2 regions of the Streptomyces sp. NPDC058650 genome follow, and region 2 is predicted to be linked to the other one. Evidence: riboswitches for the same ligand, from Rfam matches in the RefSeq annotation. Region 2 holds a riboswitch; the other holds the start of a gene.
What was found. A riboswitch is a leader RNA that binds a small molecule or an ion and turns the genes downstream of it on or off. The one in region 2 is predicted to bind ZMP and ZTP.
Positions count from the first base shown of each region.

Region 1 (14,121 bases), on a different contig from region 2:
AGGCCCGCCGCCTCGCCGCCGACCCCGCCGTCGCCTCCGTCGAGCAGAACCAGATCTTCCGCGCCGACGCGACGCAGACGAACGCCCCCTGGGGCCTGGACCGCATCGACCAGGCGAACCTGCCGCTCAACGGCACGTACACCTACCCCGACACGGCGGGCGGCGGCGTCACCGCGTACGTCATCGACACCGGCGTCCGCATCTCGCACGCCCAGCTCGCCGGCAGGGCCGTGAACGGGTACGACGCGGTCGACGGCGACACGGTCGCGCAGGACGGCAACGGGCACGGTACGCACGTCGCCACCACCATCGCGGGATCGACGTACGGCGTGGCCAAGGCCGCGAAGATCGTCGCCGTCCGCGTCCTCGACAACGCGGGCTCCGGCACCACCGCCGGCGTCATCGCGGGCATCGACTGGGTCACCTCCCACCACACGGCGGGGGCCCCGGCCGTCGCCAACCTCTCCCTCGGAGGAGGCGCCTCCACCGCCCTCGACAACGCGGTGAAGAACTCCATCGCCGACGGCGTCACCTATGCCGTCGCCGCCGGCAACTCCGGTGTCAACGCCTCCTCCACGTCCCCCGCCCGGGTCGCCGCCGCCATCACGGTCGGCGCCACGAGCAACACGGACGCCAAGGCGAGCTGGTCCAACTACGGTTCGGTGCTGGACCTCTTCGCCCCCGGCGTTTCGATCACCGCGGGCTGGCACACGAGCGACACGGCCACCAGCACCATCTCCGGCACCTCGATGGCCACCCCGCACGTCGCGGGCGCCGCCGCCGTGTACCTCGCGGGGCACACCTCCGCCACTCCGGCGCAGGTCGCGACCGCTCTGGTGAACGGCTCGACCCCGAACAAGGTGACCAGCCCGGGCAGCGGCTCGCCCAACCGCCTCCTGCGGCTCGTCCCGTAACGCGTACCTGACCGGTCGGGGGTCTTGCGCGGATCCCCGACCCTCTCTACCCTCGCGGCTCAATGGTTAGGAAAACTTCCTAACGAATGAGCCGCGAAGGAAAGGGAGTTGTCATGCGTCGACGAAGCGTCTCGCTTCTCGGGCTCGCCGGACTGCTGGCGTTGCCCCTGGTGTCGATCCCGCAGGCACAGGCACAACCACAGGCCCAGCCGCGCGCGCAGGATCAGGCGGCCGCCGCCGACAGTCTGGTGTCCACGGGCAAGCCGGTGACGGCCTCGTCCGTCGAGGCCGCGGGGTTCGAGGCCGGCAAGGCCGTGGACGGCAACACCGGCACCCGCTGGGCCAGTCTGGAAGGCGTCGACCCGCAGTGGGTCAGAATCGACCTCGGCGCGACGCACACCGTCTCCCGGGTGAAGCTCAACTGGGAGGCCGCCTACGCCAAGTCGTACCGGATCCAGACCTCGGCCGACGGTTCGAACTGGACCGACGTCTACGCGACGACGACCGGTGACGGAGCCGTCGACGACCTCACGGTCTCCGGCAGCGGCCGGTACCTCCGCATGCACGGGACCACGCGCGGCACGCCGTACGGCTACTCCCTCTGGGAGTTCGAGGTCTACGGCGCCCCGACCGGCGGCGGCGTCCCCGGCGGCCCGGCCGTCCCCTTCGGCAGCCACCTCAAGCCGTACACCGCGGGAACGCTGAAGCCCTCCGGCGCGCAGGCCACCGTCGACCAGAAGGTCGTCGAGTACTACAACAAGTGGAAGGCCGCCTTCGTCCGGCAGAACTGCGGCAACGGCTGGTACCAGATCATCTCGCCGGACGCCGACCACCCTTACGTCGCCGAGGCGCAGGGGTACGGCATGGTCGTCACCGCGACGATGGCCGGCGCCGACCCCGACGCGAAGAAGATCTTCGACGGTCTCGTGAAGTGGAAGATCGACCACCCGTCCTCGATCAACCCGAACCTCCTCGCGGCCGAACAGGACGTGGCCTGCAAGAGCGTCAACGGCGGTGACGGCGCCACCGACGGCGACATGGACGTGGCCTATGGCCTGCTCCTCGCCGACAAGCAGTGGGGGAGCGCCGGCACCTACAACTACAAGGACCTCGCGCTCAAGCACATCGCCGCGATCAAGAAGGACGAGCTCAACCCGACGACCAAGCTCCTGAAGCTGGGCGACTGGAGCAGCTCCGGCGACCAGTACTACTACATCTCCCGCACCTCGGACTGGATGGTCGACCACTTCCGCGCCTTCCGTACGGCCTCCGGCGACACGACCTGGGACGCCGTACGCAGCGCGCACCAGACCCAGATCGCGCGGCTCCAGTCGACGTACGCGTCCGGCACCGGCCTGCTGCCCGACTTCGTCGTCGACACGAACACCACGCCCAAGCCCGCCCCCGGTCAGGTCCTGGAGGACCCGAACGACGGCGCGTACTGGTGGAACGCGTGCCGTACCCCGTGGCGCATCGCGGACGACGCGGTGACCAGCGGGGACGCCACGTCGCTCGCCGCCGCGCGGAAGCTCAACAGCTGGATCAAGACGAAGACCGGCGGTGACCCGAACAAGATCGCCATCGGCTACAAGCTCAACGGAACCCAGATCTCGGCGGGCAGCGAGGCCGCCTTCTTCGCGCCGTTCGCCGTGGCGGCCATGACCGACCCGGGCAGCCAGGCCTGGCTGGACGCCCTCTGGAACAAGATGCTGGCGACCCCGGTCGACACGAGCAGCTATTTCTCGGCCAGCATCCAGCTCCAGGTCATGATCACGGCTTCCGGGAACCACTGGGTCCCGTAGGGGTCACCGTGGCGGACCTCGCGCCGATCAGTGGTGGAAGAGCCTCAGCCCGGTGCGCGCGAGCGACGTCGTCGCGGAACGGCGGCGCGCCGTCCGAGGCGAACGCCACCCCGGTCAGCTCCGCGAGCCACGCGGTGCGCTGCCCGTCGGTGAGGAGAGCGGTACGTCGTCGCGCTGCTGGGGCAGGCGCATGCCGAACACCTCCCGGGCCTCCTGGCCCGGCGGGGTGAAGGCCGCGTCGGCCTCCGGCCCGGCCACCGCCGCGCCGGCCGGCGAGTCGTGCTTGAAGGAGGCGGCGGCCGGCCGGCCCAGGGCGCGGCTCGCCTCCCGGGCCAGCTGCCAACTGTTCAGCGAGTCAAGGAGGTTGACGTAGGACGGGCTGCCGTTCACCACCCGGACCGGCCGGCTCCCGGGCTCCACCGGCACGGCGGTCGCCACCAGCTGCTGGGGATCGATGCCGTAGCGCAGTTCCCTCTCAAGACCTCCTGGGTCAGCGGGACATCACTGACGCAGGCGCCCAGGCGGTCGACGCGCACGCGGGAAGACGGGACCGCATGCCGCTCCCCGGTGGTGATCCACCTTCGCCAGTCGCGGCGGGCAACGAGGCTACCGGCCCGGCGGAAACGCGGAGCGCCGCACCCCCCGTACGGGAAGTGCGGCGCTCCGCCGTGCTGTCGGTGCCGGGGGGATCAGACCGCCGGAGCCGGGAAGGTCGGGTACTCCACGCCGGAGACGTGCTGGACGACCCGGATGACCTGGCACGAGTAGCCGAACTCGTTGTCGTACCACAGGTAGAGGATCGCGTTGTCGCCGTCGACCTTGGTCGCACCGGCGTCGACGATGGACGCGTGGCGCGAGCCGACGAAGTCCATCGAGACGGCGTCGGGTGCCGTGGTGAAGTCGATCTGGCGCTTCAGCGGCGAGTGCAGCGAGACGTCGCGGAGGTACTCGAGGACCTCTTCGCGGGTGGTCTCGCGGCCCAGGCGCAGGCTCAGGATGGCGATCGACACGTCCGGCACCGGGACGCGGATGGAGCTGCCGGTGATCGGGGCCTTGAGGTCGGGCAGCGCCTTGGCGACGGCCGAGGCGGCACCGGTCTCGGTGATCACCATGTTCAGCGGCGCGGAACGGCCGCGGCGGTCGGCCTTGTGGTAGTTGTCGAGGAGGTTCTGGTCGTTCGTGAACGAGTGGACCGTCTCGACGTGGCCGCGGAGCACGCCGTACTCGTCGTCCATCGCCTTCAGCGGCGGGACGATCGCGTTGGTCGTGCAGGACGCGCAGGACAGGATCTTCTCGTCCGGCTTCACCGTCTCGTGGTTCACACCGTGGACGATGTTGGGCACGTCGCCCTTGCCGGGCGCGGTCAGGACGACCTTGTCGATGCCCGGGCGCAGGTGCTTGGAGAGGCCCTCGCGGTCGCGCCACTTGCCGGTGTTGTCGATGAGGATGGCGTTCTCGATGCCGTACGCCGTGTAGTCGACCTCGGAGGGGTCGTTGGCGTAGATCACCTTGATCGTGTTGCCGTTGGCGAGGATCGTGCTGTTCGCCTCGTCGACCGTGATCGTGCCCTGGAACTGGCCGTGGATCGAGTCGCGGCGCAGCAGCGAGGCGCGCTTGACGAGATCCTGGTCGCCGCCGCCGCGGACGACGATCGCGCGCAGGCGCAGACCGTTGCCGGAGCCGGCCTTCTCGATGAGGAGGCGGGCGACGAGCCGGCCGATGCGGCCGAAGCCGTAGAGGACGACGTCACGCCCGTCGCGGCGCTCGATCTTGTTCTCACCGGTGGCACCGGCGACGGCCTCGGCGGTGAACTCGGCCACGGAGAGACCGCGGTCGTCCGTCTTGTAGTCCGCGGCCAGCACGCCGATGTCGATCTGGCACGGGCCCAGGTCGAGCGTCGTGAGCGTCTGGAGGAACGGGAGCGTCTCGGTGACCGAGAGCTCCTCGCCGTCGATCTGCCGGGCGAAGCGGTGGGTCTTGAGGATGCTGACCACCGACTTGTTCACCAGGGAGCGGCTGTGGACCAGGACGGTGACGTCCTGCTCCCGGTGCAGCTTCCCGATGATCGGGATCATCGACTCCGCGATCTCCTCGCGGTTCTTCCAGCTGGTGAACGAGTCGTCATTGACAGTCACAAGATTATCTTTCGAGCTAGGCGGCGCTCATATGGTAACCCCAGGTCCGTGCGGTGCTTCAGAGGGGTGGCGCATCCCACGCTCCGCCCCCGCGGGCCGCTCGCGGAAGCGCGCCAGACGCTCCTCCAGAGCCGCCCGGCGTGCGGGCCACTCCTCGGCCACGATCGAGAAGACGGCGGAGTCGCGCAGTCGGCCCTCCTCGCCCGGGGCCCACGACACGGACCAGTTCCGCAGGACGCCCTCGAAGCTCGCGCCCACCTTCTCGATGGCCGCCCGCGAGCGGGTGTTGCGCGCGTCCGTCTTGAGGTCCACCCGCGCCACGTCCCAGCTCTCGAAGGCGTGCCGGAAGAGCAGGTACTTGGCCTCCGCGTTCACGCCCGTGCCCTGGGCCGAGGCCGCGAGCCAGGTGAAGCCGATCTCGATCGCGCACAGGCGCTCACCGGACGGCCAGAAACGCGGATCCCAGAAGGAGGTGGCGCCGACGACCCGGCCGGTCGCCACGTCCACCTGCGCGTACGGGGCGAGCCTGCCGTCGGCGGCGCGGCCGAGCTGTGTCTCGACGTACGCCCCGAATCCCTCCCGCCCCGGCACCCAGGTGAACCCGTACGAGTCCCGGTTCTCCTCGGCCGCCTCGGCGAGACCCGCGGCGTGCTGATGCCCCAGCGGCTCCAGGCGCACGAACGCGCCCTCCAGAACCGGCCCTTCCAGCGTGAAACCCATGGATGCGCACCCCGCGTACGTGTCGAATTCGTCGACGATCACCGAACGCTGAGGAGAATCGCAGAGTCCGGCCGCGGAAGCACTCTTGTTTCGGGTGCTGGTCACGGGCCGGTCAGGGGCCGTCAGGGTGCGTCGGAGAACGCGAGCGTCCGGAAGACGTCACGGACCCGGGCCAGCGGTCCGGGGTCCCGGGTGAAGTACAGCCGGTTCGTGAGCAGGACCGCCCAGCGGCCGCGCGCGGGCGAGACCCACAGGCCCGTGCCGGTGAACCCGAAGTGCGCCCAGATTTCGTCAGCCGGGTCCGTGCCCGGCGCCGGGTGCCAGAAGAGCCCGCGCGGCGGGGTGAGCGCGCCGGTGCGGACGCGCAGCGAGGCCGCCGTCCAGTCGGCGGAGAAGGTCCCGGGCACCGGGGCGAGCAGATGGCGCAGGAACAGGCCGACGTCGCCCGCGATGGTGAAGACGCCGGCGATCCCGCAGGCGCCGCCGAGGAGCCGGGCCGAGAAGTCGTGCACGGTCCCCCGGAGCGGGGCGCCGCTCTCCTCGTCGTACTCGGTGGGCGCGCAGCGCTCCCGGGTCTCGGCGGACAGCGGTCCGTAGCGGGTCTCCGTCATGCCGAGCGGTGTCCAGACCCGGTCCTGGGCGAGCCGGGCCAGGGGCCGGCGCGTGAGGTGCTCGGCGAGGTAGCCGAGGATCAGTGCCGCCCGGTCGGTGTACGCGACGGCCTCCCCCGGCCGGTGCCGCAGGGGCTCGGAGAGGACCCCGTCGCGGACGTCCTGCGGGTCGGAGCCGTACAGGGGCCGCAGATTGGCGCGGAGCGGCAGCCCGGCGGTGTGGGTGAGGAGGTTCAGGGCCGTGACGCCGGCGAGGGGCCGTCCCGCGGCCTCCGGCCAGTACGCGCCGACGGGCGCGTCCGGTTCCAGTTTCCCCGCGTCGACGAGGGTGCCGACCACGGCCCAGACCGCGAGGATCTTGGTCAGGCTCGCGACGTCGAAGAGCGTGTCCCGGAGCATCGGCCCGGCGGGTCGCGCGGGATCGAGTGCTCCGACGGCCCCCGCGGAGAGGGTGGTACGGGCGTCGCCCACCGCCCATACGGCACCGGGGTACACGCCCGCGCGCACGCCGTCGTCGAGGAGCGGCCCGAAGGGATTGCCGTGCTGGGCCAAGGGATCGCTGAGCTGGACCAAGGCGTGCCTCCGGCGGGTCGGGGCGGACCCGTCCGGGGCCGGCGGGCCGGACCCGTCCGCTCCCCGACGGGCCCCGCTCCGGAGTCATGCCCGGGCAGTAGGGGAAGACACCCTTCCGTCAGCCCCTGTCCCAGGACTTCACTTGCACGTGACCTCGTCACGCGGGGTGTAGTGCGTCGTGAAGGTCTCCCGCTTCACCTCGGCGCCGCCGTCCTTGAAGACCCGGTCCACCGAGATGTCGAAGCCTTCGAGGGGCTCCTGCGGCATGCAGGCCTCACCGGTGCCCTCGCGCTTCGCGGGCTCCGTCTCGTTGGTGCGCGGACCGGCAACCGCCTCCACGGAGTCGTACTTCCTCGTTCCGAGGAAGCTCACCGTGACCGAGGAGTCCGTCGCGTCCGCCTTGATGTAGATCGGCTTGCCCGAGTCGTTGCGGAACTTCAGGTCCAGGCTGCCCCAGGCGACGGTGGCCTCGCGGCCGGCCGGGTAGCGCTCGATGTAGAAGGAGTGGGCGCCGTACTCGACGGGCTTCACCCCGGCGAAGAACATCGCGTTGAAGACGGTGGTGGCCATGGCCGACACGCCGCCGCCCGGTGCGGACCGGTACTGGCCGTCGAGGATCATCGTGCCGTCCACGAAGCCGTTGTCCGCCGTGCGCTCGCCGACCGTCTCATTGAAGCTCCACACCTCACCGGGCTGCACCACGGAGCCGTTGATGAGCTCCGCGGCCCGGCCGATGTTCGTCGTCCGGTAGGGCGCGGTGGGGAAGTCGACGGTGAAGGTGGACATCTGCTCGGTGATGCCGAGGCGGGCCAGTGAGTCGGAGCTCAGCTCGGGCTGCGTGACCGTGGTGGCCACCGGGGCCGTACGGGCCGCGGCGTCGTCCTTCGTGAGCAGCGGGCGGACGGCGTCGCCGAGGGCCTTCGCGGTGACCTCCTGCCCCGGCTTGCCCTCCGACTCGACGACGACCTTGCCGTCCCGCACCCCGAGGGTCGCCTCGACCGGGGCGCCCGTCATGGAGGCGAGGGGCTGGGCGACGTCGGGGTCGCGGAGGAGGGCCTCGGCGTCGAGCGCGGCGCTGAGCCTGCCGTTCTCGGCCTTCACGGAGAGGTGGTCGCCGAGGGTGGCGGGGGAGATCCGCAGCCGTTCGGCACCGGCCGTGAGCGTCACCGGCCCGGAGACGGCGGTCTTCGCGTACGTGTCGAGGAAGCGGGTGACCTCCGAGTCGCCCAGCTTCGGTTCCGTGAGGGCGACGGGGAGGGTGACGGGCGAGGCGCCCGAAGCGGCGGGATAGGCGGCGCGCAGGGTCTCGGCGGCCCGCCCGGTGTCCAGCTTCTGGCCGGTGACCGCCCGGGTCGCGACGGCCTCGCCGTCGCGGAAGGCGACGGATCCCTCGCGGACCTTCCGGTCGTTCTTCTTGGCCAGCTCGGCCACGGCGGCCTGCGCCTTGGCCTCGTCGTAGGCGAACACCGGCCGTATCTCGCGCTCGCCGGAGGAGAAGAGCCGCCCGATGACGGTCACGGGGTCGCGGGACGGGTCGGCCGCCAGATCGGCGGTCTTCTCCACGTCCACGGTCAGGCCCGCGGCGGCGGGGGAGACGGTGGCCGAGCGGTCCCCGACCGTGACGGGTATCGGCGCGCTCCAGGCGGCCGGGGCCTCGGCCGCGAGCTTCGCCCGCGCCTCGGCGCGGCTCATGCCGCCCACGTCCACGCCGGCGACACTGGTGCCGGCGGATATGTCGTCCCCGGCGGTGACAAGACCCGCCACGTACAGGCCGCCCGCGGCGACGGCGACCACACCCGTCGCGATCGCCGCGGTCCGGAGGCGCGGACTGCGCCCCTCGCGGGGCGTCGGGGCATGGTCGGTCCTGGAGCGGGGCACACGCTCTCCCGGGGCGTCGAGGATGAGGGGATCCCCACGACGGTACGCCGAAAGAGTGTCAAATGCACATAAAGCCGCGATGACCTGCGGGGATACGGAGCGGGACGGAAGCGGCACAGAGCGTTTCCGGGGGGACTGGGAAGGGTGCCGTACGCGCCGGGAGGGCTGCCGTATGCACCGCGGGAAGGTTGCCGTATGCACCGCGAAAGCTGCCGTACGCGCCCTCTAAGCTGGAACGATGCCCGTCACCCCGAGCCCCAGCCCGGGCGCCGCCGCCCCGAGCACCGGGCCCCCGAGCCCCGGACCCCAGTCCGTCGACCGGGCCCTCGCCGTGCTCGACGCCGTCGCCGACGCCGACCGGCCCGTCGGGGCGAAGACGCTGGCGCGGCGGCTCGGCTGCGCGCTCTCCACCGTCTACCACGTCACCGGGCCCCTGCTCGCCCGCGGCTACCTCGTCCGCACCGCCGAAGGGTACGCGCCCGGGCCCCGCATCCCCGCCCTGCACCGCTCCCACCAGCGCCACCACGGTCTCGGCGCCGGAACCGGGGAGCTCCTCGGCCGGCTGCGGCGGGCCACGGGAGCGGAGGCGTACCACACCGCCTACCGCGACGGACAGATCACCGTCGTCGACACCACCGCCCCGGTGACCGACGCCGCGCACCCCTTCACCCCCGGCCCCGAGGACCGCGCGCACGCGACCGCCCACGGCAAGGCGCTCCTCGCCGCGCTCCCGCGCCCGCTGCGCCGCCGCTATCTCGCGGACCACGGCATGGCCCGTTTCACCGAGCGGACCATCACCAGCGCCGAGCGCTTCGAGGCGGAGGCCACCCGGGTGCGCGACCGGGGCTTCGCCGTCTCGGTGGGCGAGGCGGACCTCGCCTACACCTGCCTCGCCGTGGCCCTGCCCGAGCGCGGCGACGGCATCGTCCACGCGCTCTCCGTCTCCCTCCCCACCGCCGACTTCGGTCGGCGGCAAGGCGAACTCCGGGCTGCGCTCGCCCGCGCCGTACCCGAGTTTCCGGCCCTGCCGGAATCCTGACCCGCCCGGCCGGCCGGCCGGGCGGGAGCACCGCAGGGTGGACGCATGATCTTCATCGCCGTCCGCTTCACCGCCCGCCCCGACCACGCCGACCGCTGGCTCGACCTGGTCGCCGACTTCACCCGCGCCACCCGTGAGGAGCCCGGCAACCTCTTCTTCGACTGGTCCCGCAGCGTCGACGACCCGAACGTCTTCGTCCTCCTGGAGGCGTTCGCCGACGCCGAGGCCGGCGCCGCCCACGTCTCCTCAGCGCATTTCGCCGCCGGCCTCGCCGCCATGGCCGGAGCCATCGCCACCATCCCCGAGATCATCAACGTCGAGGTCCCGCAGCAGGGCTGGGGCGCCATGGCCGAGCTCGCCCCGACCGACGCCTGAGCGCCCCGGGCCGCCGCCGGCCCGCCTGATAGGTTCGCGGGAAACGCAGGCGGGGCGGCGGCCCGAGGGGAGAAGCGGCACATGGCGGTGAGCGGACGGCAGACCGGCAGGCCCACCCTGGAAGAGGTCGCGGCCCGGGCCGGAGTCGGCCGCGGCACGGTCTCCCGGGTCATCAACGGCTCCCCGAAGGTGAGCGACCAGGCCAAGGCCGCCGTCGAACAGGCCGTCGCCGAACTCGGTTACGTCCCCAACCGGGCCGCCCGCGCCCTCGCCGGCAGCCGCACCGACGCCGTCGCCCTGGTGATCCCCGAGACCGAGGCGCGGCTCTTCGCCGAGCCGTACTTCCTCGACATCATCCGCGGCGTCAGCGCCGAGCTCGCCGACGCCGACAAGCAGTTGCTGCTCACCCTGATCCGCAGCGACCAGGAGCGCCAGCGCTTCGAGCAGTACCTCGCGGCCCAGCGCGTCGACGGCGTCCTGCTCGTCTCCGTGCACGGCGACGACCCGCTGCCGGACCAGGTCCGCGCCCTCGGCCTGCCGGCCGTCCTCAACGGCCGCCGCCGCGAGGACGAGCGCGTCGCCTTCGTCGACTCCGACAACACCGGCGCCGGCCGGACCGCCGTCGCCCACCTCGCCGCGCGCGGCCGACGCGGCATCGCGACCATCACGGGCCCCCTCGACATGTACGTGGCCCGCTGCCGGCTCGACGGCTACCGCGCGGGCCTGGCGGAGGCCGGACTCGCGCCCGACGAGGCCCTCGTCGCCAACGGCGACTTCACCGAGGAGGGCGGCCGGCGCGCCATGCGGGAACTCCTGGACCGCAGGCCGGACCTGGACGCCGTCTTCGCCGCCTCCGACGTCATGGCCGCGGGTGCGCGCGCGGTGCTGCGCGAGGCGGGCCGCCGGGTCCCCGAGGACGTCGCGCTCGTCGGCGTCGACGACTCGGCCGTCGCCCGGCACATGGACCCGCCCCTCACGAGCGTCCGGCAGCCCATCGAGGAGATGGGCCGCACGATGGCGCGCCTGCTCCTCCAGGAGATCGCCGCGCCCAGCGAGCCGGACGAACAGCCCCGCCGGATGCTGCCCACCGAGCTGGTCGTCCGCGGCTCCTCCTGACGCGACCCCTCCAGGGCCGGCTCGCGGTCCGAGAGGGTCCGAGATGCAGCCCGCTCCGGGCCCCCGGAGAATGGACACCGTACGGGGTCCGTATCCGCGACCAGGGCGCTTCCCTCGGCGTCCGACCCGCCAAGGGGGCGGTGGACGATGGCGTTGCGTCAGCCGATCCGGTCACACACCGCGTCCGGGTCACTACGCACGTGGACGCTGGTCTATCTCGTGGTCGTCACCCTGCTGACGATCGCGTACCTCCAGTTCCCGGCCCGTCACACCACCCTCTGGGCACTCATCGGACTCGGCGGCGTCGTCGCGATCCTCGTCGGCGTCCATCTGCACCGGCCCGTCCGCCGCTGGCCCTGGCTGGTGCTCGCCGCCGCCAACTTCGCCTTCGTCGCCGGCGACACCGCCTACAACGTCCTGGAGGGCTTCTTCGGCCAGACCCGGCCCTTCCCCTCCGTCGCCGACGCCCTGTACCTGGCCACGTACCCCCTGTTCGCCATCGGCCTCTTCGGCTTCATCCGCTACCGCGCCGCCGGCCGCGACCTCGCGGTCGTCCTCGACGCGCTGATCCTCACCTCGGGACTCGCGCTGCTCTCCTGGGTCAACCTCATCACCCCGCTCGCCAGGAGCGAGGACATGACCTGGACCGAGAAGGCCATCTCCATCGCCTATCCCCTCGGCGACGTCCTGATGCTCGCGATGCTCGCCCGGCTGCTCGTCCCCGGCGGCCTGCGCTCCCGGTCCGTGCAGCTCCTCACCCTCGGCACCTGCGGCATCCTCGCCTCCGACGTCATCTACGGCACGCTCCAGCTCAAGGGCACCTGGCAGGTCGGCACACCGTGGGACCTCGGCTGGGTCGTGTTCTTCACCGCCTGGGGCCTCGCCGCCCTCCACCCCTCGATGACCGGCCTCACCGAGCGCGCCCCCGAACCGGCACCGCGCGTCGCGGAACGCCGCCTCGCGCTCCTCGCCGGCGCCTCGCTCGTCGCCCCCGCCCTGCTCCTCTTCCAGTCGCTGCGCCACGACAAGGACCAGGACATCGGCGTCATCGCGATCTTCTCGGCCCTGATGTTCCTGCTGGTCCTCGCCCGGCTGTGGAGCATGATGAGCGACCACGGGAAGGCCGAGGCGCGCGAGCGCAGCCTCAGGGTCGCCGCCGCCTCCCTCGTCGCCGCCCTCAGCCCACGCGAGGTCGCCGGATCGGTGGAGACGGCCTCCGCCACGCTCTTCGGCCCCGGCACGGACCACCGGGTCCTCCTCTTCACCCGGGACCGCAGGGGCGGTCTCACCGCCGTGGCCACCGTGGCCCACCCGTGGAGCTGTAGCACCGACCGGCTGACGCGTCCTCCCGCGACGGCGTGGCCCGAGCTCGTCGCCCACGGCGCCCGGCTCCTCCCCGTGACCCGGCTCGACCCCGCCGTCGCCGCCGAGGCGGCGCCCGAGTCCCACGTACTGCTCTGCCCCCTGGAGCTCCAGACGCCGACCGGACGCGAACCCCTCCTCGGCGTGCTGCTCCTCGCGGGACCCGAGAAGAAGCTCTCCGAGATCGCGCGCCCCGCCCAGTCGCTGGCCTCCCAGGCGGCCCTCGCCCTGGAACGCTTCAGGCTCAGCGAGGAGGTCAACCGCCGGACGAGCGAGGCCTACTTCCGGACGCTCGTCCACAACACCTCGGACGTCATCCTCATCGTCGACGACGACGACACCGTCCGGTACGCGAGCCCGTCCGCCGAGTCCATGTTCGGTCACTCCCTGCTCCCGGGCACCCCGCTCACCGAGCTGCTCGCCCCCGCCGACAAGGACAGCGCCCTGCGCGTCCTCGCCGACGCCCGCTCACGCGACGCGGTCGACGCCCGGGGCGACTGGAAGCTGCTCCACGGCGGTCCCAGCGGCGCCGGCGGCTCCGCCGACGTCCAGGTCGAGGTCCGGTGCAGCAACCTCCGCAACGAACGCACCGTGCACGGTCTCGTCCTCACCCTCAGGGACGTCACCGAGCAGCGGAAGCTGGAACGGGAGCTCACGCACCGGGCCTTCCACGACTCCCTCACGGGCCTCCCCAATCGTGTCCTGCTGCTCGAACGGATCGAGCGGGCCCTGCTCCGCGGGCGCCGTGAGTCCACCCTGACCTGCATGCTCTTCGTCGACCTCGACGACTTCAAGGTCGTCAACGACACCATGGGGCACTCCGTCGGCGACGAACTCCTCGTCGCCGTGGCCCGCCGGCTCACCTCCGTCCTGCGGCTCACCGACACGGCCGCCCGGCTCGGCGGCGACGAGTTCGCCGTCCTCATCGAGGGGGCCAGGGAGCCCCGCGACGCCGAGACCCTCGCCGCCGAGATCGTGCACACGCTCAGCCAGCCCTTCCACCTCACCGACGGGGCCGTCTCCGTCTCCACGAGCATCGGCATCGCCACCGTCCTCGACAGCGCGCACGCCGAGGAGCTCCTCGGCCACGCCGACCTCGCCCTGTACGCGGCGAAGGCGGCCGGCAAGAAGCGGTGGCGGCTCTTCCACCCGGAACTCCACTCCCGGCTCGTCGCCCGGCACGAACTCCAGGCGGGCATGGACACGGCCATCGCCGACCACGCCTTCGCCCTGCGCTACCAGCCCATCGTGGAGGTCGACGGCGGCGCCACCGCCGGCCTGGAAGCGCTCATCCGCTGGCCGCACGCCCGGCGCGGGATGGTGCCGCCCGACCAGTTCATCACCCTGGCCGAGGAGAGCGGCCACATCATGCCGCTGGGCGCCTGGGTCCTCGAACACGCGGCGCTCGACATCGCCCGCTGGCAGCGCTCCCGCCCGCACCGGCCGCCCCTGTACGCCAACGTCAACGTCTCCGCCCGCCAGTTCCGCGACCCGGGGTTCCTCGAAGGGGTCCGGCGCACCCTCCGCTCCTCCGGGCTCGCGCCGGGCTCCCTCGTCCTGGAACTCACCGAGACGGTCCTCATGCGCCAGGACACC
Region 1 covers NZ_JBHXRL010000026.1:40,283-54,403, forward strand. Annotated here, with positions in the region: gene ACFWWU_RS32775 (S8 family peptidase) at 1-914, shown strand, start outside; gene ACFWWU_RS32780 (glycosyl hydrolase family 8) at 1,028-2,716, shown strand; gene ACFWWU_RS32785 (hypothetical protein) at 2,831-3,184, opposite strand; ZMP/ZTP riboswitch at 3,225-3,318, opposite strand; gene ACFWWU_RS32790 (glyceraldehyde-3-phosphate dehydrogenase) at 3,406-4,851, opposite strand; gene ACFWWU_RS32795 (GNAT family N-acetyltransferase) at 4,879-5,571, opposite strand; gene ACFWWU_RS32800 (serine hydrolase domain-containing protein) at 5,694-6,755, opposite strand; gene ACFWWU_RS32805 (VanW family protein) at 6,894-8,633, opposite strand; gene ACFWWU_RS32810 (IclR family transcriptional regulator) at 8,872-9,672, shown strand; gene ACFWWU_RS32815 (putative quinol monooxygenase) at 9,718-10,047, shown strand; gene ACFWWU_RS32820 (LacI family DNA-binding transcriptional regulator) at 10,129-11,163, shown strand; gene ACFWWU_RS32825 (aminotransferase class I/II-fold pyridoxal phosphate-dependent enzyme) at 11,311-14,121, shown strand, end outside.
Region 1: linked by a shared signal. The riboswitch ahead of ACFWWU_RS32785 (hypothetical protein) and the one ahead of ACFWWU_RS15205 (bifunctional 5,10-methylenetetrahydrofolate dehydrogenase/5,10-methenyltetrahydrofolate cyclohydrolase) in region 2 are both predicted to bind ZMP and ZTP.

Region 2 (14,121 bases):
GGTCGGCGAAGACGAGGATGTCGGCGGCGACGTCCGGATCCTTGTCGAGGTGGTTGGGGTTCGCGTGGTGCCGGTTGTGCTTGTCGTTCCACCACTCCCGGCTCATGCCGAGGAGAAGGTTGGCGTGCACGAGCTGGATGACCCGGCTCGCCCTGCGGTCGGCGGTGATCTGGGCGTGGCCGGCGTCGTGGCCGACGAAGGCGGCCCGGGCGGAGAGCAGGGCGAGGGGGAAGGCGAGCGGGAGCGCCCACCAGGAAGGGCCGATCAGGGCGAGTCCGGCCACGACGGCGGCGATGCCGAGGAGGTTGACGACGATCCCGCGGGCGTACCAGCCGGGGCGATGTTCCAGGAGGCCCTGTTCCCTGACCGTCCGCAGGAGCGGGCTGAACTCACTGCCGCCTCTGGCGCGGGCGGGAGCCTCGGCGAGGGCGGGCGCCGGGGGCAGGACGGTGGCCTGGGACATGGCGGGGCTCCTGTTGCTGTGGGTCGGGATCGGGATCGGTTGCGAAGGGTGGGCGCCTCCACTGAAACTACGGATTCGTGATCGTCCGGGTCCATGGCGTCACCACCCGTCCGCGACAGGGGGGGGCGCCGGGGTGCGGGGGTGGGGCGAACCCCACCCTCCGCGCGCCCTCGACACGGAGACCTCGGCTATGGCGCGGATCACACGTCCCGCGTGCGCGTCACATCGATCACTTCGGGTATCCTCGGTCGCTCGGTCCCCAGGTAGTCAAATTTGAGGAATGCATTGTCGCTGTCGTACGGACCCGATGATTCCGCCCGCGAACTCGCCCTCCACTCCGCCGTCTTCCTCCCCGCCGATCCGCCCCGCGCGGGACGGATCGCCTTCTGGTCCGCGGAGGGGGACGCCCTGCCGGACGGCGCCCCCGCGAACACCGAGCTCACGGTCGTGGACGGCGAAGGCCTCCAAGCCGTGACCGTCCCCGCGCGCGCCCTCGCCGTACGGGACGCCCTTCCGCTGCTCGCCCGTGCCCGGTTCACGGACTCCGCCTCGCCCGCCGCCGCGTTCTGGGGCGCCGCGTCCCTCCTCGCCCTCGACCTCGTCGCACACGGACTCCTGCTGCCCGGTCTCACTCCCGGCGAACACGACGCGTGGCGGGCCGGGCCGCTCGGCCCGGAGGAGCTGGCGCGGCTGCGCACCCTCGCCGCCTCGATGCCGCCGAGCGCCCACGCCGTACCCCTGTCCCCCGACGAGCCGCTGCTCCTGCCCGAACCCGAGGCACTGCTCCGCGCGTTCGCCGACGCGGTCGCGGACACACTCCCGCGCACCCCGGCGGCCTCCCTCGCGGCCGGCGGCCACGCCTTCGCGGCCGACGCGGCCCAGTCGATCCCCGAACAGCGAGCCTGGGCCGCCGACGTGGCGGCGGGTCACGACGCGGGCGTCCGGTTGTCGCTCCGCCTCGAACTCCCCGGCTTCACCACCGAGTCCGACGAGGCCCCCGCCTTCCGCGCGGTCCTCCAGCTCCACGGCGTCGCCGACCCCACGCTGGTCGCGGACGCGGCGGAAGTGTGGGCGGGGTCCGGCACGACAGCCGGCGCGTTCGGCCCCCGGGCCCGGATGGACGCGCTCCTGGCGCTCCGGCGCGCCTCCCGCGCCTGGCCGCCCCTGGCCCCGCTCCTCACGGCGGCCGTTCCCGACACCGTCGAACTCGCCGACGAGGAGGTCGCGGAGCTGCTTGGCCCGGCGACCCGGGCCCTCGCGGCGACCGGCGTCCAGGTCCACTGGCCGCGCGAACTCGCCGACCGGCTCACCGCCCACGCGGTGATCGGCCCTTCGGCCACGGAGAACGAAGAGAGCGACGCGCGGTACGGGGTCGGCGACGCGCCCAGCGCCGATGGCGCGGCACCCCCGAGCACCGGTGACGCGCCGGACGAAGAGGGCGGCCCCTCCCGCGGCTCGCTCCCCTCCTTCCTCTCCGCCGACGCCCTGCTCGCCTTCAACTGGCGCTTCGCCGTGGGCGGGCACGAGCTGACCCGGGCCGAGCTCGACCGGCTCGCCGAGGCCGGACGGCCCCTCGTCCGCCTGCGGGACCGCTGGGTCCTCGTCGACCCGGCCGAGGTGCTTCGCGCCCGAGCCCAGCAGGACCGCAAGGTCACTCCGGTGGACGCGCTTTCGGCCGTCCTCACCGGCACGACCGAGGTGGACGGCCGCCCCGTCGAGGTGGCGGCGTCCGGCTGGCTGGAGCGGTTGCGGGAGCGGCTCGCCGACCCCGAGGGCGGCCGCCCGGAGGTCGCGCAGCCCGCCGCGCTCGCCGCGACCCTGCGCGACTACCAAGTGCGCGGGCTCGACTGGCTCCACCGGATGACCTCCCTCGGCCTCGGCGGCTGCCTCGCCGACGACATGGGCCTGGGCAAGACGATCACCGTCATCGCGCTCCATCTCCACCGGCAGACCGATCCGGCCTCCGCCGGACCCACGCTGGTCGTCTGCCCGACCTCGCTCATGGGCAACTGGCAGCGGGAGATCGAGAAGTTCGCGCCCGGCACGCCGGTGCGCCGCTTCCACGGCGCCGCGCGCGACCTGGAAGGCGTCGCCGACGGCGGCTTCATCCTCACCACGTACGGCACCATGCGGCTCGACACCGAGCGGCTCGCCGCGCGGAGCTGGGGACTCCTCGTCGCGGACGAGGCGCAGCACGTCAAGAACCCGTACTCGGCGACCGCACGTGCGCTGCGGACGATCGGGGCACGCGCGCGCGTGGCACTGTCCGGCACCCCGGTGGAGAACAACCTCTCCGAGCTGTGGGCGATCCTCGACTGGACGACCCCCGGCCTGCTCGGCAGCCTCGGGGCCTTCCGTACGCGCTTCGCCGCCGCCGTCGAGGGCGGCGGGGACCCGGCCGCCGCCGAGCGGCTCGGCGCGCTGGTCCGCCCGTTCCTGCTGCGCCGCCGGAAGTCGGACCCGGGCATCGCGCCCGAACTCCCGCCGAAGACCGAGACCGACCGGGCCGTCTCCCTGACGCCCGAACAGGCCGGTCTGTACGAGGCGGTGGTGCGCGAGACCCTGGAGTCGATCGCCGTCGCCGAGGGCATGGAGCGCCGCGGGCTCGTCGTGAAACTCCTGACCGGTCTCAAGCAGATCTGCAACCATCCCGCCCAGTACCTCAAGGAGGACCGGCCGAGGATCGAGGGCCGCTCGGGCAAGCTGGAGCTGCTCGACGAGCTCCTCGACACGATCCTCGCCGAGGGCGCGAGCACCCTGGTCTTCACCCAGTACGTGGGGATGGCCCGGCTCCTGGAGACGCATCTCGCGGCGCGGGGCGTACGGACGCAGTTCCTGCACGGCGGCACGCCCGTCGCCGCGCGCGAGGCGATGGTGGCGCGGTTCCAGGACGGGGACGTCCCCGTCTTCCTCCTCTCGCTGAAGGCCGCCGGGACCGGGCTCAACCTCACCCGGGCCGAGCACGTCGTGCACTACGACCGCTGGTGGAACCCGGCCGTGGAGGCCCAGGCCACCGACCGCGCGTACCGGATCGGGCAGGACCGCCCGGTGCAGGTGCACCGGCTGATCGCCGAGGGCACGATCGAGGACCGGATCGCCGCCATGCTCGACCGCAAACGGGAACTGGCGGACGCCGTTCTCGGGACGGGCGGGGACACCCCGCCGGAACTGACCGAACTGACCGACGCGGAACTGGCGGAGCTCGTACGGCTGCGAGGGGACGGACGATGAGCGAGTACGGACACGGGCAGGGCCCCGCACAGGGACAGGGACACGGACGCGGACACGGACACGGGGGCGACGAGCGGACGTTCGAGGCGCTGCCGCCCGCGAAGGGCGCGGCGTTCGCCCGGACCTGGTGGGGCCGGGCGTGGCTCAAGGCACTGGAGGACACGGCGCTCGACGGCGAACAGCTCAAGGCCGGGCGCCGGCACGCGCGCGCGGGGGCCGTGGGAGCCGTGTCGGTGCGTCCCGGCCGGATCACGGCGATCGTCAAGGACCGCGACGGCACGGCGCACCGCAGCGACGTGCTGGTGCGGGAGTTCTCCGGGGAGGAGTGGGAGCGGCTGCTCGATCTGGCCGTGGACAGCGCGGGGCACATCGCGGCGCTCCTCGACCGCGAGATGCCTCCGCACCTGGTGGAGGACGCGGCGGTCGCGGGGATCGACCTGCTCCCGGGGATCGGCGATCTCGATCCGGAGTGCGGCTGCGAGGCGTGGGACCACTGCCCGCACACGTCGGCGCTCTGCTACCAGGTGGCGCGACTGCTCGACGAGGACCCGTTCGTCCTGCTGCTGATGCGCGGGCGCGGCGAACGGACCCTCCTCGACCAGCTCCAGGCGCGCAGCGCGCGGCGGGCCACGGCGCCTGCGGAGCGCGACGGTCAGGAGGGATCCGGGGACGGGGCCGCGGTGGAGGGTGCCGGGGGCATGCCGGGCGTGTCGGCGGCCGAGGTGTACGCGGCCCGGGACATCCTGCCGCCGCTGCCCGCCCCGCCCGGGGCCCTCTCGGCGCCGGGCGAACCGCCCTCGCTCGACACGGAGACGGATCCCGAGCCCGGGGTCGATCCGACGGCACTGGAGTTCCTCGCGACGGACGCGGCGGCTCGCGCGCACCGGATGCTCGTCGCGGCCCTCGGGGGCGGCGGGCCGGAGCTCACGGAGCCGCCGCTGACGGTCGCTCAGGACGCGGTGCGCCTCGCCGCGGGCTCGCCCGCCTCCAGGATCACGGCGCGGCTCGCCACCGGTTCGGGCAGATCGCGGGCGGATCTGGACGCGGCCACGCGCGCGTGGCGCTTCGGCGGCAGCGCCGCCCTCGCCGTACTGGAGGAGGAGTGGACGCCGGACGCCGAGACCCTCGCCCGGGCGGCGGCGCGGCTCGCGGAGGCCTGGGCGGACGACGAGCGGCCGGTGCTACGGCGGACGGCCGGCGCGCGTTGGACGGTGGTGGGAGGGGAGGCGCAGTTGCGGCTCGGTGCGGACGGCCGCTGGTGGCCGTACCGCAAGGTGGGTGGCCGCTGGTCCCCCGCGGGCCCGGCGGACCGCGATCCGGCGTCGGCCCTGGCCACGGCCACGGACACGGCCACCGCTACGACCACGGCCACCCTCGCGGCCCACACCACGGGAGCGGGAGGCTCCGGCGGCGCTACTGGAGGAGGCCGGTGACCTTCCCGACGGTGGTGGACGGGGCGGCCAGGCTGCAGGCGACGGCGTCGGAGCCGAGGAGGTAGCTGGTGCGGTAGGGGTACTGGACGAAGGTGGTCCAGCGCGTGCCGAGCGGCTGCCGGGCGGCCTTGGCGCGGAGGGGTTCGCGGCAGAGTTCCGTGGCGGCCTCGCGCACCTTCTGGTCGTCGGCGTAGGTGCCGGTCAGGCGTGGCCGGGTGACGAGCTCGGCGTCGTGCGGCGTGTCGCAGTCGCGCCGGAGGGCGGTGCCCGGCGTGGCGCGGTCGATGTCGAAGCAGTCGCCGACGCGCAGTGCCTCGAAGGAGACGGGCCTGGCGGGCGGACGTGTCGCCGTCGGGGCCGAGGTAGGGGCCGGCCGGGTCGTCTCGGGAGCGGTGCTCCCGGTACGGGAGGGCTGCGGGGAGGCACTCCGCCCCTGCGGGTCGGGCCGCTTGTCGCGCGCCGCGTGCGTCGGCGTGTCGGCCACGGGGCCGCCCGTGGCGGGCACGCCGGTGGTGGATGTGCCCGGCGAGCCCACGCCCGGCGCGCCCGGCGTGGGCTCGCCGGGCGACGGCGCGCCGGCCGTCGGGACAGACGTCGTGCCGGTGTCCTCCGCGGTGACGACGGGGGACGGTACGGCCACCGGGCCGCCGCCCGGCCGCCCGTCGGCCGGCCCTTCGAAGTCCTCTCCGCCGCCGACGGCCATGAACCCGCCCACGACCAGGGCTGCCAGGAACAGCGGTACGAGCGGCACGCCGAACCAGCGGGCGCGCCGCGCGGCCGGCCCCGGCCGGGGTGCGCCGAGGCGTACGACACGCGGCCACGCCACAGCGGCGAGCCGCTCGGTGGAGTGGGACTCGACGGAGTGGGACCCGGGGGAACAGGACTCGGTGGAACGGGACTCGAGGGAGCGGGGCTCGGCTGAGGGGGACTCAGCCGGTCGGCGGTCCGGCGGCGGAGTGGCGGTCGGCTGGTGCGGCACAGACACCAGGGTTGCTTGTCGGCGGCCGTGAGGCGAGTGATCCGGGGCCGCTGAGCACGGCCTGTACAGAATCGTGACCATCGCCGACCACGGCTTGTCCGACCATGGCCGGAAAGGGCCTCTCCTCCCCCGGTCGCCGTCCCGCCGACGCCCCGTCACGGGTTGTCCTACAGACCGAGCTGGCGCTCCGCGCCCTCGACCGTCTGCGCGAGCAGAACGGCGATGGTCATGGGACCGACGCCACCGGGGACCGGAGTGATGAGGGAGGCGCGCTCGGCGGCGGACGCGAAGTCGACGTCGCCGATGTTGCCCGGGTTGTAGCCGGCGTCGACGACGACGGCGCCGGGCTTGATGTCCTCGCCCTTGATGAAGTTCGGCTTGCCGACGGCCGCCACCAGGATGTCGGCCTCCCGTATGACGGAGGAGAGGTCCTTGGTGCGGGAGTGGCAGTAGGTGACGGTGGCGTCGCGGCCGAGGAGGAGGAGACCGGCCGGCTTGCCGAGGATCGCGCTGCGCCCGACGACCACGGCCCGCTTGCCGCTCGGTTCGACGTCGTACGCGTCGAGGAGGCGCATGATGCCGCCGGGCGTGCAGGAGACGAAGCCGGGCAGTCCGAAGCCCATGGCGGCGAAGGAGGCCATGGTGACGCCGTCGACGTCCTTCTCCGGCGCGATGGCCTCGAAGGCGGCGCGCTCGTCGATGTGCGGACCGACCGGATGCTGGAGGAGGATGCCGTGGACCTCGGGGTCCTCGGACAGCGCGGTGATCGCGGCGACGAGCTCCTCGGTCGTCGTGGTGGCGGGCAGCTCCACGTGCCGGGAGCGGATTCCGGCCTTCGCACAGCGGTTCTGCTTCATCTTCACGTACGTCACGGAGGCCGGGTCGGCGCCGACCAGGACGGTGGCGAGACACGGCGTGACGCCGGTGCGGCGGGTGACCTCGGCGGCACGCGCGGCCGTCTCCTCGACCGTACGGCGGGCGAGGGCGGTGCCGTCCATGAGGCTGGCGGTGCTGGTGGACATGGCAACTCCTGGGCGTCGTGTCTGACCGGTGGTTCGCCCAGGCGCACGGCATCGGCACGGTCGCACCGCTCGGGTGCGCTCCGCCGGGGCCGCTCCCCGGTGGTGATCCACCTCAAGCGCCAGTCACGGCCCGGGCCCACTCTACGTGCTCCGCGCCAGGGCCCGGGGGCCGGTCCCGGACAGGGCGCATATGCCGTGGTGCCGGGGCGCTTGTCGGCGGCCCGCGCGCGCACGACGATGAGCCGGACGTGCTGGACGACCTCGACGAGGAGGCCGAATTGAGCGATGCGTGGGTAACCGGGGCGAGAGGTCCGGGCGACAAGGCCCGCGGTCCGAGCGACAAGGCCCGCGGTCCGAGCGACGGGACGACGGGCTCAGGTGACGGGGCGACCGGTCCGGTGCTGCGGCCGCTGGTGGCCGCCTCGTGGCGGCGTTCCGTCCGGGCCAGGGTGAGTCAGGAAGCGGCCGCGCGGATCGAACTGGACGAGGACGAGTTGGCGGGACACCGGGACGGGCATCCCCTCTCGGCGGCGATGCCGGTGATCCGGGAGTTGATGGGGACGTACGCGACGGACGGGGAGCATCTGCTCGCGGTCTGCGACGCGGCAGGGCGGATGCTCTGGGTGGAAGGCCATCCGGGCACGCTGCGCAAGGCCCGGGCGATGAACTTCGTGGCCGGGGCCCGCTGGTCGGAGTCGGCGGCCGGGACGAACGCGCCCGGGACCGCGATCGCCGTCGGCCGGCCGGTGCAGGTCGTCGCCGACGAGCACTTCCGGCTGCCGGTGCGGGCCTGGACGTGCGCCGCCGCTCCCGTGCACGATCCGCTCTCCGGCCGGGTGATCGGCGCGGTGGACATCACGGGCGGGGAGCGGCTCGCGCACCCGCACAGCCTCGGCTTCGTCCAGGCGGTGGCGCGGGCGGCCGAGTCCCAGCTCGCCCTCCTCGGTCCGCCGGCCCGGCCGGGCGGGTTCAGGCTCTCCGCGCTGGGCCGCGACGAAGCGGTGCTCACCATGGGCGGGCGGCGCGTTCGCCTGTCCCGCCGGCACAGCGAGATCGTGGTGGTCCTGGCGCACCGCCCGGACGGGGTGGGTGGCGACGAGCTCCTGACGCTGCTGTACGAGGACGAGTCGGTCACCCCGGTGACGCTGCGGGCGGAGCTGTCCCGGCTCCGCGCTCTCCTCGGGCCCGACATGCTGCGCTCGCGCCCGTACCGGCTGGCGGGAGCCGTCGACGCGGACTTCGCGACGGTCGACCGGCGACTCGCCTCGGGGGCCGTCTCGGCTGCGGCCGGCGAGTACGCGGGCCCGCTCCTTCCGGCCTCACTCGCCCCGGGGGTGGTCCGGCTGCGCGAGCGGCTCGCGGACCGGCTCCGGGCCGCCCTGGTGGACCGGGGTGACCCCGGACTCCTCGCGGACTGGGCGTACAGCACATGGGGCGAGGACGACGTCGTGGTCTGGCGTGCCCTGTGCGCGGCCGTACCGACGTCGCAACTCCCGCCCGTCCGCGCCCGGCTCGACTCCCTGGAGACGGAACTGACCGCCGGTGCAACGGGGTTGCAACGTAGGGGCGCGCAGACTCGGCGATGAGCGCCGGCCAGGGACGGCCGGCGCGCCGAGGGAGGCCATGCCCATGACCCGATACGCCGCACCCGGCACCGAGGGCGCGCTGATGTCGTACGCGGACCGCTACGACCACTGGATCGGCGGCGAGTACGTCGCCCCGGCGCGCGGCCGCTACTTCGAGAACCCGAGCCCGGTCGACGGCCGGGCCTTCACCGAGGTCGCCCGCGGCACGGCCGAGGACGTGGAACGCGCCCTCGACGCTGCGCACGCGGCGGCTCCGGCGTGGGGCAGGACGGCCCCGGCGGAGCGCGCGACCGTCCTGCTGCGGATCGCGGACCGCATGGAGAGCAACCTGGAGGCGCTCGCGGTCGCGGAGAGCTGGGACAACGGCAAGCCCGTCCGGGAGACCCTCGCCGCCGACATCCCGCTCGCCATCGACCACTTCCGCTACTTCGCGGGGGTGTTGCGGGCCCAGGAGGGCTCGCTGAGCGAGATCGACGACGACACCGTCGCGTACCACTTCCACGAACCGCTGGGCGTCGTCGCGCAGATCATCCCGTGGAACTTCCCCATCCTGATGGCGGTCTGGAAGCTGGCCCCCGCGCTGGCCGCCGGCAACGCGGTGATCCTCAAGCCCGCCGAACAGACCCCGGCCTCCGTGCACTTCTGGCTGAGCCTGGTCGCGGACCTGCTGCCGCCGGGCGTCCTGAACATCGTCAACGGCTTCGGCGAGGAGGCCGGCAAACCGCTCGCGTCCTCGCCGCGGGTGGCGAAGATCGCCTTCACCGGCGAGACGGCGACGGGCCGCCTGATCATGGGGTACGCCGCCGAGAACCTGAAGCCGGTCACCCTCGAACTCGGCGGCAAGTCGCCGAACATCTTCTTCGACGACGTGTGGGCGGCGGACGACGACTTCCGTGACAAGGCTCTCGAAGGCTTCACGATGTTCGCCCTGAACCAGGGCGAGGTCTGCACCTGCCCGTCGCGCGCCCTCGTCCAGCGCGGCCGCTACGGCGAGTTCCTGGAGGCGGCGATCGCCCGTACGGAGCGGATCGTCCCGGGCCACCCCTTGGACACGGCGACGATGATCGGCGCGCAGGCCTCCGCCGAGCAGCTCCGGAAGATCCTCTCGTACCTGGAGATCGGCCAGCGGGAAGGTGCGAAGATCCTGACGGGAGGCCAGATCGTCACGCACGACGGAGACTTGGCCGGCGGCTACTACGTCCAGCCCACGATCTTCGAAGGCGACAACCGCATGAGGATCTTCCAGGAGGAGATCTTCGGCCCGGTGGTTGCGGTGACGTCCTTCACGGACTTCGACGACGCGATCCGCACGGCCAACGACACGCTCTACGGCCTCGGCGCGGGCGTCTGGACCCGCGACACGAACACGGCCTACCGCGCGGGCCGCGCGATCCAGGCGGGCCGGGTCTGGGCGAACTGCTACCACGCGTACCCGGCCCACGCGGCTTTCGGCGGCTACAAGCAGTCGGGCATCGGCCGCGAAACCCACCGCATGATGCTGGACCACTACCAGCAGACGAAGAACCTGCTGGTGAGCTACTCCCCGAAGAAGCTGGGCTTCTTCTAACGGCACGGAAGAAGAAGCCTGACCTGGACTTTTATCCGGGTCAGGCGCCTCCGTGGAGCGCCCAGCAACGCAAGTGGGCGAGGTGTCGAAATACGCTTCTTCTCCCAGTTCATCCCACTGGTATCCCAGTCCTGACCAGCAGTTCCGGGCCATACACGGGCCAGAGCGTGACTCAGCCCGTAGGGCCACTGTCCCCACTGCGCCGACTCCACTCCTGCATCGACTCCTCGATGAGCCGGTTAGAATGCTCCTGCAGACCCTCACCGATTGCACAGTAGAAGCTGTCTTCGTCGACCATGTGCCGGCCGTCCAAGGCGAACACCTGGCCTGCAGGCGCATCGGGCTTCCCCTGGCGTTGGTACTTCCGGGACCACAGGGCTACCGACAGCCACGCGTGTCGATCCTCGGGTGCGATTCGTGCCACATGCCGGTGCGGTTCAGTTGACCCGTGCGGACCAGGTCCCACGCTCGTTCCGCTCCGGGCAGGGCGTTCTCGCACCACAGCGTCACTGTGACGTCGATGAGGCCGGTTCCAAGGGCGGAAGGTTTGGCGTCGACGACGGTGACCTCGTTGACGAAGTAGGACCCCATCGTGACACCGTCGCCGTCGAGAAGGGCGAGCCATGCGTTCCCCACCATGGCGCGACGACTACCGACATGATCGAGGCTCTTCAGTAGGCCACCCTGCGGGAGACAACCTTCGAGGTGCACTCGGCGTGCGCCCTCCTCATCCGGCAGAGGCGTGAAGAGCCCCTCGGCCTCGTGAGCAAAGCCCCAGAAGTCACTGTCGTCCTCGTCCGAGGTCAGCGCGTACTTCTGCCCCTCGCCGGCCTGCCCTGATGTTCGCATCGCACCCCCAATAAGAGCGCTGATCTTACCGACGCCTGACAACTCACCGGGCAGTCGTCGGCGCTGTCCCCACCCCTGACCCCATCCCATCTATCTCGAAGGCCCATTGACGAGCCACATAGACCCGTTCACCCATGAGCGTGAAGTGCAGAGAAGTACGGGCGAATATACGGTAAATCCGATCAAAAAGGCGGTCCGGAGGCTGCTCGGATACCCGTATCCGAGGCGCGTACCGAAGGGGGTGTTCGTCGAGCAGTGGATCGGCATATCCACTGATGAATTCTATCGCGCCAAGGACGCCGACGTCCGCTACATGCGGAACGTTCACCCGCTGATCGACATGAACTGGTCACGCTCGGACTGCGTCCGCTATCTAACCTCCCTCGGACTCGCCGAAACTCCGAAGAGCAGCTGCCTCGGATGCCCCTTCCATGGCAACGCCCAGTGGCGGCACATACGCGACACCTCCCCCTCCGAGTGGGAAGACGTCGTGGAATTCGATGCCGCCATCCGCCGGGGGAACGCTCGGGCCACCGCCACAGGCAACGCGCTGCTCGGCAAAGCGTTCCTCCACCGCTCGCGCGTCCCCCTCGGTCAGGCCCCGATCGATCACGTCACCGCCGCGGAACGCGCCGCTCTCGGCGAGGAAGCCGCCTCCGAACTGGAGCAGGGCGTCGTCCACGGCTGCTCCCCCTGGTCCTGCCGCAGCGAAGTCGAGGCGGTGCAGGACGACTTCGGGATAACGGCATGATCACGAGCCGCGATCTTGTGATCGACCTGTTCGCGGGCCCGGGCGGATGGAGCGTCCCCCTGCGCCGCCTCTGGATCCGCGACATCGGACTGGAGTGGGACGAGTGGGCCTGCAAAAAAGACGCGAGCGGCAGCCGGCCTGCTGACCATCCGTACGGACGTCGCGATGTATCCGGCCTGGCTCTTCGCAGGCCGGACCTGCGGATTCATCGCCTCCCCGCCCTGCCAGGCGTGGTCCATGGCGGGCAAGCGCCTCGGCCTGGTCGACCAGCCCCTCGTTCACCAGGCCGTCGCCGACCTTGCCGCCGGGCTCGACACCCGCGAAAAGCTCCTGGCCGCCTGCCGTGACGAGCGGTCGCTCCTCGCGGCGGAGCCGATGCGCTACCTGCACGCCCTGCACTCCGTCGGCGAGCCGGAGTGGGTGGCCATCCGCTCCACGCTCACGGTCTACCAGCGCCGTCGCGTTCCCGGCGCCGCCGATCTCGCCCGCCGCATCCGCGAGGCCCTCGCCTAACATGCCCAACAACCCGCCTGACGAAGGGAACACCGTGGTCCAGCAGACCGAGACCCAGCCCAGGGCCCTCAAGCCGGCACTCGAATCGATGACCCTGCTGGTCGCGGCTGTCATCGTCCACGACCAGGCCACCAATCGCGTTGTCCTCCTGCAGCGCAGCGAGAACGCCAAGTTCGCCCAGGGCCTGTGGGACCTGCCCGTCGGCAAGAGCGAACTGGGCGAGCCCATCACCGAGACCGCGGTCCGCGAGCTGTATGAGGAGACCGGACTCACGGTGAAGCCCGAGTCCCTTAAGGTCGCCCACGTCATCCATGGTGCCTGGGGCGTCGAAGCCCCCAACGGCTTCCTCACCATCGTCTTCGCCGCCCATGAATGGACCGGGGAACCAGAGAACTGCGAACCCCGCAAGCACTCCCAGGTCCGCTGGATCGGTATCGACGCCATCCCCGACGCCTTCGTCGACACCACCGCCAGTGCCCTGCACCACTACTTGGAAGGCGGAGCGCAGGTCTCCCTGGACGGGTGGAAGCAGCCTGCCGTGCCCTGACTCAGACAGCCGCACGGTCTCGGAAACGAGGACCCAGCAGCTTTGGAGCCCCGCACAACCCGGCATCACGCCCGACACCACGGCACTGGCTTCAAGCTGAGCCCAGCGGATGCCGATGCTGCCGGATCCACAGAAACTCCGGGAGAAAGCCCCCTTCGGCAGAACCACGGACTCCCCGCCAGCGCGGTGTATGTGGCTCCTTGCCTCGTGTTCACCGAAACTGGCGCCAGCCCGCGGTCCGATCCAGCAGGACGTTTCTGACACGCTGCTCGGCGTCTGGCCCTCCGTTCCCGAACACGCTCGGCCTGGATCCGGCTGGCGAAGTTGCCGGCGTCATCGCTTCGAAGGGGTCGCCCCCGCGGCAAGCCCAGCCGGGGCGGCGCCTCCGGCATCTTCTGCGGAGGGCTTAGAGGTCCTAACAGAAGCTGTTGATCATGTGACTATCGGTCCGGATGGTCGTTGGTCTGGCTGTGGGGAAACGTCAGTCGCGGCCGTGGATCGTGTCGGATGAACTGTGGTCGCTCATCGAGCCGTTGTTGCCTGAGCCGGTGCCGAAGCAGGTGGCGGGACGCCCCCGGGTGCCGGACCGGCAGGCACTCTGCGGGATCCTGTTCGTGCTGCATACCGGGATCCAGTGGGAGTACCTGCCGCAGGAGCTGGGCTTCGGCTCCGGGATGACCTGCTGGCGGCGTCTGGCCGCGTGGAACGATGCCGGCGTCTGGGACCAACTGCATCTGGTGCTGCTGAAGAAGCTGCGGGTCGCGAAGAAGCTGGACTGGTCGCGGGCGGTGATCGACTCCTCCCACGTCAGGGCAGCTCGACGGGGCCCAAAAGCGGTCCCAGCCCGGTCGACCGAGCACGTCCGGGCAGCAAGCACCACCTCATCGTCGACGGCCAGGGCATCCCACTCGCCGTATCGCTGACCGGCGGCAACCGCAACGACGTCACCCAGCTGATACCCCTGCTGAAGAAGATCTCATCGGTCGCCGGCCTGGTCGGACGGCCACGCAACCGACCCGACAGCCTGCTCGGCGACCGCGGCTACGACCACGACAAATACCGCCGTCTCGTCTGGGCGCTGGGCATCAAACCCGTGATCGCCCGCCGCGGCGTCCCACACGGTTCCGGCCTCGGCGTTCACCGGCGGGTCGTGGAGCGGACCATCGCATGGTTCCACGGC
Region 2 covers NZ_JBHXRL010000007.1:205,890-220,010, forward strand. Annotated here, with positions in the region: gene ACFWWU_RS15185 (fatty acid desaturase family protein) at 1-463, opposite strand, end outside; gene ACFWWU_RS15190 (SNF2-related protein) at 737-3,694, shown strand; gene ACFWWU_RS15195 (SWF or SNF family helicase) at 3,691-5,127, shown strand; gene ACFWWU_RS15200 (hypothetical protein) at 5,108-5,953, opposite strand; gene ACFWWU_RS15205 (bifunctional 5,10-methylenetetrahydrofolate dehydrogenase/5,10-methenyltetrahydrofolate cyclohydrolase) at 6,274-7,128, opposite strand; ZMP/ZTP riboswitch at 7,157-7,265, opposite strand; gene ACFWWU_RS15210 (GAF domain-containing protein) at 7,407-8,714, shown strand; gene ACFWWU_RS15215 (aldehyde dehydrogenase family protein) at 8,758-10,281, shown strand; gene ACFWWU_RS15220 (hypothetical protein) at 10,660-11,130, opposite strand; gene ACFWWU_RS15225 (hypothetical protein) at 11,372-11,881, shown strand; partial or broken gene ACFWWU_RS15230 (DNA cytosine methyltransferase) at 11,878-12,310, shown strand; gene ACFWWU_RS15235 (NUDIX domain-containing protein) at 12,396-12,941, shown strand; one part of gene ACFWWU_RS15240 (IS5 family transposase) at 13,394-13,741, shown strand; one part of gene ACFWWU_RS15240 (IS5 family transposase) at 13,744-14,121, shown strand, end outside.